Regions from separate parts of the Psychromonas sp. L1A2 genome, predicted to be linked through region 1. Evidence: predicted binding sites of a transcription regulator. Region 1 holds the regulator's gene; the other holds the start of a gene.
What was found. The regulator sigma-54, encoded in region 1, starts transcription at its own class of promoters, with help from an activator protein. The targets are predictions, from matches to a motif close to GTTGGCACGNNNNTNGNNT.

Region 1 (7,608 bases):
TTACCGCTGACTTCCCGATACCTTGTATGGATTGCAAAGTATAGGCACCAGTATTTTGTAATACTTGTGTAAGGTATTGATACATTATCGATTTACCTCTTCTAAATCTGCTCGGTAATCATTAGCAGGCATATGAAATGGAACTGGTCCTTGAACCGCTCCCGCTAAAAACTGTTGTAATAATGCATTATCTTTTTGTGCTAACACTTCATCTACAGTGCCTTCAGCAATAATTTTTTTATCAGCAAACACGTAAACGTTATCTGCAATCGATAAAACTTCATTAACATCATGTGAAACAATAATAGATGTTAAACCTAATGTATCGTTAAGCTGTTTAACTAACTTTAACAATACATTCATTGAGATAGGATCTTGTCCTGTAAAAGGTTCGTCATACATAATGACCTCAGGATCTAAAGCAATCGCGCGGGCTAGTGCAACACGTCGAGCCATTCCTCCTGATAACTGAGAAGGATATAAATCTTTAGCACCACGTAAACCAACTGCATTAAGCTTCATCAATACTAATGTTGATAACAGTTTCTCGTCTAGGTGGGTATGTTCACGTAATGGGAACGCCACATTTTCAAATACGCTTAAATCATTAAACAACGCGCCACTTTGAAATAACATGCCCATTTTTTTACGTGCTTGATAAAGCGCTTTTTCAGAACATTCATGAATTGAAGTGCCATTGAAGATAACTTCTCCACTATCGACAGGAATTTGCCCACCAATCAGTTTTAGTAAAGTCGTTTTACCAATGCCACTTGGTCCAAGCACAGCGGTGATTTTACCTTGTTCAAATTGCATATCGAGCTTATCAAAAATTTTCTTTTGTTGGCGCGTAAAGCTAAGTTGATTAATTACAATGTGTTGTGTTGGCATAAATACATTTTTCTCTAAGAAAAAGAAAGCTCAGTCTAATAACTCCACCATGAAAGGCAATTAATAATCGGACTAAATCGTAGTAAAATAGTAATTTAGATTGGATTTTACCTATAAAAAGGTAAATAAGCTAAATTTAGCAAGCGTCTAATGTTACTTGTGACTCTTTTCTGACAAACTATCTTTATGATAGTTTCGATAATTATGACATTAATAACGACATTAATACTGTTTAATCTATTTAATGGTAAGTAGTCTTGTTATGATTGGCACATATTTTGAATTTGAAATAAACAATGCTCGCCTTACTGTGTGTACTTTGATATTTTCATAATAAATTACTAGCATCTTAAAAAGAGTCGATAAATGATTGATACCCCTTATGGAAAAATCAGCACCGAGGTTTTTCAACAAGCGAAAAAAATAAAGCTCTTTGTCTGTGATGTTGATGGTGTATTTTCTGATGGTCGAATTTATTTAGGCAATGATGGTGAAGAACTTAAAGCATTCCATACAAAAGATGGATTTGGACTTAAAGCTATAATGCAGCAAGGTATAGAAGTAGCTATCATTACTGGTCGACAATCTAATATAGTTGAAAATAGAATGTCTGCTCTAGGTATTAAACACATTTATCAAGGCAAAGATGATAAGTTAAGTGTTTACAACTCATTATTAGAAAAACTCAATCTAACACCCGAGCAAACGGCTTACATCGGTGACGATGTTGTAGACTTACCAGTCATGGAACAGTCAGGCTTAGGAATAGCGGTTAATGACGCTCATCCATTGGTTTTACAAAAGGCGGATCTAGTGACAACCGTTAAAGGTGGATTTGGAGCAGTACGTGAAATTTGTGACTTATTTTTACAATGCCATGGACAACTTTCAATGACTCAAGGTAAAAGCGAATAAATGAACAAACGCAAGAGCATTCCTTTTATAGCCCTATTAGTTGCATTTATAGTATGGATATATGTAAAACCAGATACAGAACTTCCATCTCTTCCTGATCATCATCCTAGTTATATTGCTGACGATGTACAAAGTAACCATTACGATGAGTTTGGCTTTAATGATTATCGTGTGTTTGCAGAGAAAATGACTAATTACCCTGAAAATGACACCACTTTATTTGAATATCCTAAAGTGATTGTTTATACCAAAGATAAAAAAACAGATGTTATAACAACATGGCAATTAACCAGTAAAACAGGCACATTGACAGAAAAATATAACTTACTATTATCAGGAGACGTTTTAGTTGAGAATCTCAGTAAAGATCAATTAGTACAAACAATGTCTACAGCTCAAGCAACATTGCAACTGGATAGTAAAGAAATTAGCAGCGACCAAAAAGTCACATGGACAGGACCACAAGTTAAACAAGAAGGTGTTGGATTTTGGGCATCAATGGTCACAGAAGAAATGAAACTTAATTCTAATATAAAAGCGGTATACCTTAATGAATCTAAATAAATTAACAGTTTTACTTACTATTTCGCTGTTTAATGTAAATGCTTCAGCATTAGAGTCTGATTTCGATCAACCTATTCATGTTTCTTCTATAAAACAACATGCAAGTTTGAAAACTAACACAGTCGTTTTTACTGATGAGGTTTTACTTACGCAAGGCTCCATTAAAATTACGGCAGATAAACTAACGGTTATCCGTGGTACTAAACCCAATCATGAAATTATGATTGCAGAAGGTAATGTAGCAACATTTCATCAAATACAAGATGATGGAAAACCACTTGATGCAGAAGCAAAAAATATCAGTTATGAAGTCGCAAAAGGCAAAATAACATTATCTAAAAGCGCACAAGTGAAACAATTAGATAGTCAGGTAAATGGTGGTGAAATAGTTTATTTCTTAGAAAGCCAAGAACTGAATGTCACGACCGATCAAAGCAAAAAAGAACGTGTACAAACAGTCTTTTTGCCGGCTCAGTTTGAAAAAGACAAAAGCACAGATTCAACTAAATCTTCTACTCCAAAAACGACTGGAGAACAGTAAATATGGCAGAATTACGAGCAAGCGGATTAGTTAAAAGTTATAAAGGACGTACTGTTGTAAATGGTGTCGGCCTAACAGTTAAAACAGGCGAGATAGTTGGTTTATTAGGTCCCAATGGAGCGGGAAAAACAACCTCTTTTTATATGGTTGTTGGGCTCGTTAAACAAGACCATGGCAGTATCGTTATCGATGACGAAGATATCTCTAGCGATCCGATGCATATTCGAGCACAAAAAGGTATTGGCTACCTACCACAAGAAGCCTCTATATTCCGCCGCTTAACCGTGACTGAAAATATTATGGGGATTTTGCAGACTCGTAAAGAACTAACGCAGCCACAACGAGATGAAAAGCTAAATACACTGTTAGAAGAATTTCACATCACCCATATCCGTAACAGTAAAGGAATGAGTTTATCTGGTGGTGAACGACGACGTGTAGAAATTGCACGAGCACTAGCAACTGAGCCAAAATTTATCTTGTTAGATGAGCCCTTTGCAGGGGTTGACCCTATATCGGTCATTGATATAAAAAATATTATTCAACAATTACGTGATCGCGGTCTAGGCGTACTGATTACAGACCATAATGTAAGAGAAACATTAGATGTTTGTGAGCATTCATATATAGTGAGCCACGGAGAAATCATAGCCGTAGGCACACAAGACGAGATATTAGCAAACGACCATGTGAAGCGCGTTTATCTAGGTGAAGAGTTTAAACTTTAAATCGTAACCATACGTTCAGGAAGATATGTTTTGATGAAACAGGGTTTACAATTGAAAATGGGTCAGCAATTAGCGATGACCCCTCAATTACAGCAAGCAATAAAACTATTGCAGCTATCAACGCTCGATCTCCAACAGGAGATTCAAAACGCATTAGATTCAAATCCTCTTTTAGAGCAAGATGATCAAACGGGTACTGAAGAGTTAGTCAAAGAAGCTGATAGCAGTGAAGTTGATACTTCAGAAGCCATTTCCCAACAAGAATTTTCAGATGATCTTCCTGCAGAAAAAGAATGGGAAGAATCTTATAACTCTACGCCTATTACAGGTAACACCTCTAGTGCTGTTGCTTATGACGGTGAAAGTACAGTCTATCAGGGAGAATCTTCGACTTCTCTACAAGACCATTTATTATGGCAAATGCAATTAACGCCTTTTACTGAAACGGATCAAGTCATTGCAATGGCAATTATCGATTCTATTGATGAGTCAGGATATTTGACCACTGACTGTGAAAGTATTTTAGATAGCTTAAAAGCTGATTTAGAAGATTTGGAATTAGATGAAGTAGAGGTAGTATTAAAACGAATCCAACATTTCGATCCACTAGGTGTCGCGGCTCGTACCACTCAAGAGTGTTTACAAATTCAACTTCGCCAATTACCGAATACAACGCAATGGCGTGACGAAGCTATTCAAATACTTGAACAGTACATGGATCTTCTTGGTAACAGGGATTACAGAACACTTGCACGTAAAAGTAAATTCAAAGAAGCACAACTTGCAGAAATCATGCGCTTAATTCAAAGCTTAGAACCTCGACCAGGTAATGGTGTTGAAACAAGTGAAACACAATATATTATTCCAGATGTCTATGTTAAAAAGATTCAAGGACAATGGCGAGTTTCATTAAATCAAGATTGCGATCCTAATTTATCGATTAACCAACAATACGCAAATATGTGCTCAGGTAACATCAGTAAAACCGATTCTCAATTCATTAAAGGCCATTTGCAAGAAGCGAAATGGTTCATCAAAAGCTTAGAAAACCGCAATGAAACACTATTAAAAGTATCGAACTGTATTGTGCAACAACAACAAGCTTTCTTTGAATACGGCGATGAGTCGATGAAACCAATGGTTTTAAATGATGTTGCCTTTGAAGTCGAAATGCATGAATCAACCATTTCTCGAGTGACTACGCAGAAGTTTATGCATACTCCTCGTGGCATTTATGAATTGAAGTTTTTCTTTTCGAGTCATGTTGCAACCGATGGCGGTGGTGAATGTTCATCAACAGCTATCCGTGCTTTAATTAAAAAGCTCGTTGCCGCAGAATTAACGACTAAACCTTTAAGTGATAACAAAATAACGCAGTTATTAGAAGAAAAAGGTATTCAAGTAGCAAGACGTACTATTGCTAAGTACCGAGAATCATTAGGTATTCCACCTTCTAACCAGCGAAAGCAATTACTTTAATTAGTGAGCAACGCAAATAAAATTGGGATTAACTATAGTTATTTAATGCTAACCTGCTAAACTCGCGCGTCCATTAAGTACAGTTAAACTATATATTATGAAAATATCTACTTTATTAAATAAAGATTCAGTATTCTGCCAAACTGCCTGCACTAGTAAAAAAGGTGCTTTAGAAAAAATCAGTCTTATTGCGGCTAAAGAATTAAACTTAGATGCGCAAGAGTTATTCGAAAGCTTGATTGCACGAGAGAAAATTGGGTCGACGGGAGTAGGCTCAGGTATCGCTATTCCTCACGTCAAAATTTCTAGTGAATTACCAGCAACAGCAGTCTTTCTACAATGTGAAACAGGCATTGATTATGATTCATATGACGGTAATAAAGTCGATATATTATTTGCTATATTCGTGCCAGAAGATCTTTGTAAGCAATACCTTTCTGCCTTATCAGAAATAAGTCAAAAGTTACTAGATAAACAGTTTTTACGCCAATTACGAAGTGCGCAAAGCAACCAAGAGTTATTTGAATTACTGACGTTATAAAATCACAGGAGTAGATATGAAGTTAATTGTTATTAGCGGTCGTTCAGGATCAGGAAAAACAATTGCCCTCCATGTACTTGAAGATTTAGGTTACAACTGTATTGACGGTGTCCCGTATCAATTACTAGAACAATTAATTGATACGGTCGACCCAAAAGATAATAAAGTAGCGGTCACCTTAGATATACGTAATATGCCAACTAAAGTTGATGAAATTAAGCACCTTGTTGAATCATTGCAAAAAAAAGTAGAATTAGAAATCATCTATATAGATGCGCTAACCAGTGAATTAATTCGCCGATATAGTGAGACTCGCCGTTTACACCCTCTTTCTAAACAAAAACACTCTTTATCTCAAGCCTTAGAATTGGAAAAAGAGATGTTAGCACCACTACAAGCACTCTCTGCTTTTTCAATTGATACAACAGCCCTATCTGTTCATAATTTAAATGAACACCTAAAAATATACTTGCAAGGCTCGACTAAGAGTAATTTATTAGTTATTTTCCAATCTTTTGGTTTTAAACATATACACCCGCAAGATGCCGATTATATTTTTGATGTGCGTTTTTTGCCTAACCCATACTGGGAAAAAAACTTAAAAGAATACTCAGGCAAAGATAAACTTATTCAAGACTATTTAAGTGCCTTCCCATTAGTCAAAGAAACTATCACTAATATCGAAAACCTCTTTTTAACTTGGCTGCCGCATCTAGAGCAAAACAACCGCAACTATGTCACCATAGCTATTGGTTGTACTGGCGGTAGACATCGTTCTGTCTATGTCACAGAACAAATAGCGGCACGTTTTAAACATAAGTACCAAATACAAATTGAACATAAATGTTTAAAGGAGTAATTCCTGTTGGATAAAATTAAGCAAACAATTACAATACAAAACAAACTCGGTTTGCACACACGTGCAACAATAAAACTAGTCGAATTAGTTAATGCTTTTGATGCGCAAATCACCATCACACACAATGAAAAAAAAGCAGATGCTGGTAGCGTACTTGGTTTATTAGTGTTAGAAACTTGTTTTGGTCAAGAAATTGAAATAGAAGCGCAAGGTGCACAAGCACAAGAAGCGATGTTAGCCGTTACTGAGCTCATCGAAAATAAGTTTTTAGAAGAAGAATAATACTAGGGGCAAGTATGCTGGAAAACACTAAAGTTGATAATACCCAGCTACGACTTCAAGAAGTAAAAAAAGCACTTGAACACGGTATGTTTGTTTTAGCACGCAGCATTTTAGATAAAATGCCTGCTTGTGATGTCGCCTTTTTATTAGAATCCTCCCCTCCTGCAGATCGTAAAGTATTATGGAACTTAACAGACCATGATCAACACGGTGAAATCCTAGAAGAATTAAACGAAGATGCGAAAGATGGCATCATTAATTTAATGGGAACAGATAACCTTGTCGCAGCAACAGAAGGCATGGAAACCGATGGTTTAGCTTATGTATTAAGAGGCATCCCTGACAGTGTCTATAGAGCTGTATTAGAACAAATGGATACACAGGACAGGCAAAGAGTTGAACTGGCTTTAGCATTTCCTGAAGACACTGCTGGCTCGATGATGAATACCGATACAGTTACGGTTCGTCCTGATGTAACCATTGAAGTCGTACTGCGCTATTTACGTTTAAAAGGTTCGTTACCCGATACGACTGATGCATTATATGTCGTTGATACTGATAATAAGCTACTCGGTGACGTTTCTTTATCAACTTTATTAACAGTAGAACCCACTTCTATCATCAGTGATGTAATGAAGCATGATACAGAACCGCTTCAAGTATTAATGGAAGAAAATGAAATAGCCAAACTATTTGAACGACATGACTGGATTTCAGCCCCTGTTATTGATGATAACAAACAATTATTAGGCCGTATAACGATTGATGATGTCGTAGACATTATTCGAGAAAATGCAGAACACTCGAT
Region 2 (7,608 bases), on a different contig from region 1:
TTTAGGCAAGTCCTGATTATTTTGTGGCTTATTTAAATGTATTAATTGTTGTAAGTCACCATTTTTAAATCCAAGAGAGATTGAATTATATGATTTATTTTCTTCCATTATATTAGCAAATAATTGTAGTGCATCAGGGTGTAATTTCTGATTAATGATTAATTTATTAAACTTGGAAAGTAGAGTGCTGTAGTGATTTATTACGTTATCTTTCTGTTTAATGTTATTACTAATAATAAGCGCTTTAGTATTAAAAAGTTGTAAAGCTGATTTTTGTGCAATTGATTGGCTAGTATAATATTGTAGGCCGATGGCGACAGTAGTGACCAAAAAACAAAGGAAGATGAAAGTTCTAATTAATGTAAAGCGAATTGAGCGTGTTGTTTTTTTTGTCTTTGAAGACATGATTCATCCTGAAAATTTATTATGTAATGTTTTTACAGATTAATGGTTTTGTGAGTGCTATAAATAATGTCTTTTTATCTATTTTGGTTAATTTAAGCATTCATATTTTTGTATCTGAGCTTGAAATTGATTACGACGGATACATTGCTTCTTATTCGACCAGTAATATCTGTTTTTGTTCGTATTAATTTCATTTCTTACTGGGTTTAAATTAGATCGTTTTTGATGCGTTATTTTGTATGTTTTTATATATGATTGGGATTGTTTTGAAGATAGAGAAATATTTTTTATTTAACGTTACTAAGTAACCTCAGCTCTGGATAAGCAAAGCGATACAACATCGCTATTTCCGCGAATTTCTTCGTTAAATTATTTTTCAATAACCCGTTATTGCTTCAATAATTCGCCTTGAACTACGTAAAACTAACGGCACTGCATAGTAAAAAATAGTACCTTCTGATTTTAAATATAATTCCGCTTTCATTAACTAGAGCTGAGGTTAAGTATTATTAAATTGTTTGTTTAGTCATTCTTGTGGTTGAAGGGATGTAATATGGATAGAGGATTTTGACTTAAAACACTTTAATTATTTTGTCTCACTCAGCTTTATTGAGGCATTATCAGACCATTTATTAATAAAATGGCCTGATAATAATGAGCGATTAATTACTGATTTTTGTTTTGCCATTCTTTAGCTTTATTGATTAATGGCACAATACTAGAGCCTTGTATCAGTATTGAAAATAATACAACGCCATAAGTCATTACTAATATTATTTCACGTACATCAATATTTTTTTCAGGTAATACCCACACACCGGCAGGGACTGCCATTGCCATTGCTAAGGCAAGTCCACCACGTAATCCGCCCCAAGTTAAAATTCGTACAGAATAAGGGTTGTAACTACGGAAGCGGTTAAAACCTAGATAAGCTAAGCGAACGCTTAAGTAACGCGCTAATAATACTAAAGGAATGGCAATAAGCATTATAATCCAATCTTCTTTATAGAAGCTGAATTGCAACATGCTTAAACCAATTAATAGGAATAATATACCGTTTAAGAATTCATCAACTAATTCCCAAAAATGGTCTAACTGGGCTTTGCTCTCTTTAGAGAATCCATTTTTTCTAGTCCAATTACCAATCATGATACCTGCAACAACCATCGCCAGTGGAGCAGAAACGCCAATCATTCCACCAAATACAAATCCAGCAGTTGGCACACCAATGGTAAGCAAGAGTTCCATTGCATGGTCATTGGTCGCACTGATTAAGTAATGGAATAATAACCCAAGTGCAAAACCGTAAACGATGCCGCCAATAGCTTCATGTAAAAAAAGCATCGAAACACTTTCTATTGTTAATGGTTGTCCAGAAAATGCGATATTAAATAAAGTAACAAAAATAACTAATCCAAAGCCATCATTGAATAAAGACTCACCTTCAATTTGAGTCGATATTCTTTTTGGAGCGTCTAGCTTTTTAACAATAGCTAATACAGCAATAGGGTCGGTAGGTGATATTAATGAACCAAACAATAAACAATAAATGAGGTCGAGAGGTAAGCCGATAAGTTGGCAAATATAATACAATACGAAGCCGACAAAGAAGGTAGAAAAGAGTGTTGCAGCTAAAGCAAGTACAGTAATTTCCCACTTTTGATCTTTTAAACTTTCTAACTTAATGCCTAAACCACCTGCAAAGAGTAAGAAGCCTAATAAACCATTTAATAAAAAATGTTCGAAGTCTATTTCTGTAAGTTGGGTAACGGCTATTTCTCGTAATTGAGTAAAGCCATTTTTACCCGCAATAACGATAATAAGTGATAAAAGTAAGGATCCAGCTGTGATGGCAATGGTATTTTGCCATTTACCTAATTTACTATTAACGAATGTAATTAACATTGCTGCTGCGGCGAGGAAACAAAAGGTGGCATAAACTGTCATAGTAATAACCTGAGGTATAAAGAAAGTGTGAATATAATGCGAAATTATATCAAATACTATGCTTAGTTCACTCTTTTATAAGCTTATTGATTGTTTTTTAGTCATTCATGACCGAATCTATAATTGATTCACTAATATTCTTAAAATAACTCAATAAATACGTTTTATATCTTCATTTTTATAACATCACTGCCTCTTCTTTGTGATCTAGATCGATAATAATTTCCCGTTTATTTCAATATTAACTTTACCCTCATTTCCCTTTGTGCGAGATCGACCATTAGCAACGTAGTAGATCCTCACTTTAAATAGTTAATTTAAGACACTTTAAAAATTTAATTTTAAATTAAGTCTTTGAAATTAAATGATAAGTTTGTTTTTTGTTCGCTTTGTTGTCGGTATGTTCTTTATTTACTTGGTTTTATTTAAGAAATGCATCGTATTATCTCTCCCGCAAACAAGAAACGTAGATGATTTACAGGATGTAAATCAGCAACGGACAGCAAAGAAACAACAGGATGTTGTTAAAGGGTAAATAAAGATTATTTATCCTATCAGGATGATAAAAGGACACTTCAAGGATTGGAGTTGGATAAGCAGGATGTTTATCGTTAAGGAAGAACACGGAAGATATTACAGGATGTAATAAGGACACTTCAAGGGTTGATGGAGTTAGATAAGCAGGATGTTTATCGTTAAGGAAGAACACGGAAGACATTACAGGATGTAATAAGGACACTTCAAGGATTGGAGTTAGATAAGCAGGATGTTTATCGTTAAGGAAGAACATGGAAGACATTACAGGATGTAATAAGGACACTTCAAGGATTGGAGTTAGATAAGCAGGATGTTTATCGTTAAGGAAGAACACGGAAGGCATTACAGGATGTAATAAGGACGCTTCAAGGATTGGAGTTAGATAAGCAGGATGTTTATCGTTAAGGAAGAACACGGAAGGCATTACAGGATGTAATAAGGACACTTCAAGGATCGGAGTTAGATAAGCAGGATGTTTATCGTTAAGGAAGAACACGGAAGATATTATAGGATGTAGAAAGGACACCTTCCAAGGATAGGGAGCAGTTAATAAGCAGGATGTTTATTAAATATGGATGTGTCATGGAAGAAGCCAGCAGGATGTTGGATTGATGAACTGGATGTTTGTCGGATAAGGATATGAAACAAGGAAGAAGCTCAAAGGATTTGGGAAGAGGATGCCTAGTATGGCAGTAGTCAAATGGATTTATTGCATGGAGCAACTTCTATCATGGATTTGATAGTGTGACTAAATTAGGGCAGCTTAGGCTGCCCTTTCCTGTTTTTACGTATTAGCAAAAACTTTATCGTTACATCGCGTTACTTTAATTAAACTCTATAACAACACTTCCTCAATATTTATTAGCTCATCTGTAGCGAAAGAAATTAGATCATTGATTATTGGTGATTCAAAACGTACTCTTAGCTCTTTTTACGGGTAAATAATATGGCCACTTTCTCTGCTGTCGAAGTTCCTTTTAACTATCGCAATACTTGCTGGTTTTGTGGTGAGCCAAGCGATAAAAAAATTAAGTTCCCTAAGCATGAATACGAAATCAATATCTTAGATCACCAAGCACTGAGTTTACCTAGCTGTAAAGAGTGTGCGAGTATCGTAAAACGTTCTGCATTTCCTTCTATTTATAGTTATCGTGATGCGGTTAAACAAGCACTTACTACCAAACATCAGAAAGTACTTAGTATCGGGTCTAATTGGACGAAACAAGAGTTAGAAGAGTCAGAGTTGGAAGGTAGTGCGTTTGAGGGCTTTAAGCGTAGTGCATGGCCTATGTTTGAAATGATGCAAGCGCGTATTAACTATCAAGGTTGGGCGCTTGTGATTAATAACGAAGCATTAGAAGTGAACAGTGATAATGAAAGCTTTGAGTTTGATGGTGTGCAATATGTTTCTTTAGATGACGCAGTAACACATGCCGTTAAAACATTCTTTTTAGATGAAACATTGTTTACAAGAGTGTTGAGTGTATTAGGTAAAAAGAAGTTTAGCCAAGCAATCCGCTTATGTCGTTTGTATCCGAACTTAACTCCTAAAACTCGAGAAGATGTGTTCTTAGAAATACTAGATAGTATTGGTATTTAAGGTTTTCTAATAAGATTCTCTAATAAATAATCTTTTTATTTGTAAAGGAAAGTATATGACTGATAAAAAAGAACAAATAAATAAAGCTAACAAACCGAGCGAAGAAGAGTTGCAACAATGGTTAGATGGCGTTCACTTTGGCAGTTGTTGTAGCGACCCTGTGGCATCAGATAATGAAGAGCCTAATAAAGTTAAAGCCTGTGAAATAAATAGTGAAGCTAATACTAAACTTAATGACAAAAAGTAAGATATATTGAGTACGCATTTCTTAATCAATATTTAATACTAGTCAGTGTTGATATAAAAAAGCCTAACAATCAAACGACTGTTAGGCTTTATAGAATTATTCAGTTTATAAAGAAAAGCGTCTTATTTAGTTTTTTTGTTACGACGAGCGAAACCAAAACCTAATAAAGATAAACCTAATAATGCTGCACCAGCTGGAGCTGGAACGGTAGTCGCAGAGAAAGATACTTGTCCATTTAATAACTCACCAGTAATTGCCCATAATCCACTAGTTGTATCTAATAGAGGGTCTATGCTGGTAAGGAATCCTGAACCAGAAATTGTACCTGTTAATCCACCACCTAGAGCTGGAGTAAGGCTATCAATTGAAAAATTAGTTGCTGTGAATGTAAAAGAATCTACTGCCCAAAGTACATAAGGTAAAGAATCTCCGAAAGTATAGTCAGTGAATGTTGCAGCCCATCCTTCTAAACCATCAAAATCACCTGTTACATTTGCATCAGTTAAACTAACATAAGTATCAGTAAACGCAATTGAACTAATTGTCGGGTATGTACCAGTCACTGTTGCAGAACCTGTAAATCGTATAACACCTTCAATAGGCGTTGCATAAGCAGAGCTGGTTGCTAAAAAAAGTAAAAATGAACTAGTGATTAATGTAATAAATTTTTTCATGTGTTCTCTCCTTCGTATAAATGGATAATTCCATATGTATATAGAGCATGTAATGTGCCAACTTATTAAGTTGTTATTTATCAGTTGTTTATATGTTTAATGGTGCTTTTTATTTGATGTTTTATTTAAGTTGTAAAGTTATTCAACGGTGATTATTTACCTCCGATAAATTTATAATGTAAATTTTAAGCAGTAATACTTTTTATGAATTTACAAGTTTTCGTTAACCTTTTGTTTTTTAATGGGTTTATTTTTACTTGATATTTATATCATAACTCTTTTTGGTTAGTTTAATTTTTATATTAAATAGATGGTAATGAAGTGAATTGAGTGTAAAATTTTTCGATATCCAATTGGAGATAGTTGACTTTAATTGCTAAAATAATATTTATTGCCAGTATGGTGTTGATTTAAAATGTTTATTTTTTTAGTTGATATTTTGGGACAGAGTTACAGACTCGTTATTATTTATTTATGAGGTGGAAATTAAGATCATTATTTTATCATTTCGTTGTTCAGTAATATGTTATTGATTGTTAGATATTAATTATTAATTAGTTCTGAGATTAAAGTTTGTGTTGAAAAAGTTTAACAATCTTAATGTTTTTTGAAATGGTGGTGGGAAGTCGCATGTTAAAACATAATTTTGATGGAATTGATCGCTACTTAACGACAATGAAACAATATTGGCATTATAACGCTTTTATTTTACATGATTACCCTTCCTTTTCTGACAACAGAGAATTAATTAACTTTTTACACGGTATAGATGACACTAAATTAATGAGTTATCAACAAAATCCTACTTTGTTATATCCATTATTAAAGCAATTTATTCCCGATCTATTAAATGTAAATGATGTGCTCTTCGATATTAAATACGATCAATTGAGTAGTCATACCGAGATTCCTTTTTGGTTAAAAAAGGGAATTAAAGGACGAAAATGGGTTCAAATAGATCAATTCTCTCATTATATAGGTGAGAGCCTGCCTGTTTTAGAGTGGTGTGCTGGTAAAGGGCATTTAGGAAGATTGATCCATTATAAAACAAAAAACCAAATCAGTGCAGTGGAATGGAATGCTGAGCTATGCAATCAAGGTCTGGCCTTAGCCGAACAACAATCTATATTACAACCTTTCTTTGTTGCTAACGTTTTGTTGGGAGAGGGGAACCAATTACTTAATAAAGAACAGCATGTTGTTGCTTTGCATGCTTGTGGTGATTTACATGTGCATCTTATTAATGGTGTTAAAAAAGCATTAACAGAAAAAGTAACCATAAGTCCATGTTGCTACCATTTGACTGAACATGACAATTACCAAGCGGTGTCCTCTTATGCTTTACAACAAAGCCAATTGTTGTCATCAATCACTTTAAGCAAGCAAGACTTAAAGTTAGCAGTGGTACAACAAAGTACGTCTGGAGAAAGGCAAACACAATTAAATGATCAAGAAGTTTGGTGGCGTTTAAGTTTTGATTGTTTACAAAAAGCACTTTTAAAAACAGAAGACTACTTAACTGTACCCAGTTTCCCCAAAACGTTGTTATCCAATAACTTTAGAGGTTTTGTAGAATGGGTTAAAGCATACAAACAACTAAATATCGAATTACCAGGCGATTTATCAGTGTATTTAGATCAAGGAAGAGAACGTTTTAATCGCTTAAGACGCTGTGAATTAGTGTCACAATTTTTCCGTGATCCTTTAGAGTTATGGTTAGTTTATGATCGAGCCTTAAGTTTGCAAGAAGTGGGTTACCAAGTGAAAATATCGAGGTTTTGTGATGTAAAGATTACCCCTCGTAATCTTTTAATTCAGGCATCTCGTTAACTTTTTAATCGTGTTTTTTAAATGATAATTGACTGAAAAATAAAACTAATAGCCCTCCAATAACGCCCCATATTACTGAGCTTAATCCCCATAAAGCAATGGGTGAGGCTGTAATAAGTAAGGTGATCACTGCTGCTTCGTTAATATGTTTAGATTTACTATTAACACTTTGCTGTAAGCTATGAGTAATGGTCCCGAATAGTGCAATGCCTGCTAAGGCTAATATTAACGACTCTGGCAAAAGAGCGAACCAAGCAATGATATAGGCAGCTAGCAGCCCTAAAATAATATAAAAAATACCAGCCCAAATGCTTGCCCAATAACGTTTATTAACATCTTTATGTACATCTTCAGTCATACAGATTGAA

Region 2: the regulator sigma-54 is predicted to act here: its motif matches at 5,454-5,472, upstream of GQR59_RS18240 (PEP-CTERM sorting domain-containing protein).

The regions. Positions count from the first base shown of each region.
Region 1 covers NZ_WUAG01000001.1:522,151-529,758, reverse strand. The annotation lists gene mlaE (lipid asymmetry maintenance ABC transporter permease subunit MlaE) at 1-85, opposite strand, end outside; gene GQR59_RS02285 (ATP-binding cassette domain-containing protein) at 85-891, opposite strand; gene kdsC (3-deoxy-manno-octulosonate-8-phosphatase KdsC) at 1,258-1,806, shown strand; gene lptC (LPS export ABC transporter periplasmic protein LptC) at 1,807-2,370, shown strand; gene lptA (lipopolysaccharide transport periplasmic protein LptA) at 2,357-2,911, shown strand; gene lptB (LPS export ABC transporter ATP-binding protein) at 2,914-3,639, shown strand; gene GQR59_RS02260 (RNA polymerase factor sigma-54) at 3,673-5,118, shown strand; gene ptsN (PTS IIA-like nitrogen regulatory protein PtsN) at 5,216-5,659, shown strand; gene rapZ (RNase adapter RapZ) at 5,676-6,518, shown strand; gene GQR59_RS02245 (HPr family phosphocarrier protein) at 6,525-6,800, shown strand; gene mgtE (magnesium transporter) at 6,815-7,608, shown strand, end outside.
Region 2 covers NZ_WUAG01000002.1:1,799,774-1,807,381, forward strand. The annotation lists gene GQR59_RS18215 (HD domain-containing phosphohydrolase) at 1-405, opposite strand, end outside; gene GQR59_RS18220 (cation:proton antiporter) at 1,072-2,352, opposite strand; gene GQR59_RS18225 (hypothetical protein) at 2,828-3,334, opposite strand; gene GQR59_RS18230 (hypothetical protein) at 3,836-4,489, shown strand; gene GQR59_RS18235 (hypothetical protein) at 4,545-4,736, shown strand; gene GQR59_RS18240 (PEP-CTERM sorting domain-containing protein) at 4,859-5,410, opposite strand; gene GQR59_RS18245 (methyltransferase) at 6,041-7,240, shown strand; gene GQR59_RS18250 (benzoate/H(+) symporter BenE family transporter) at 7,245-7,608, opposite strand, start outside.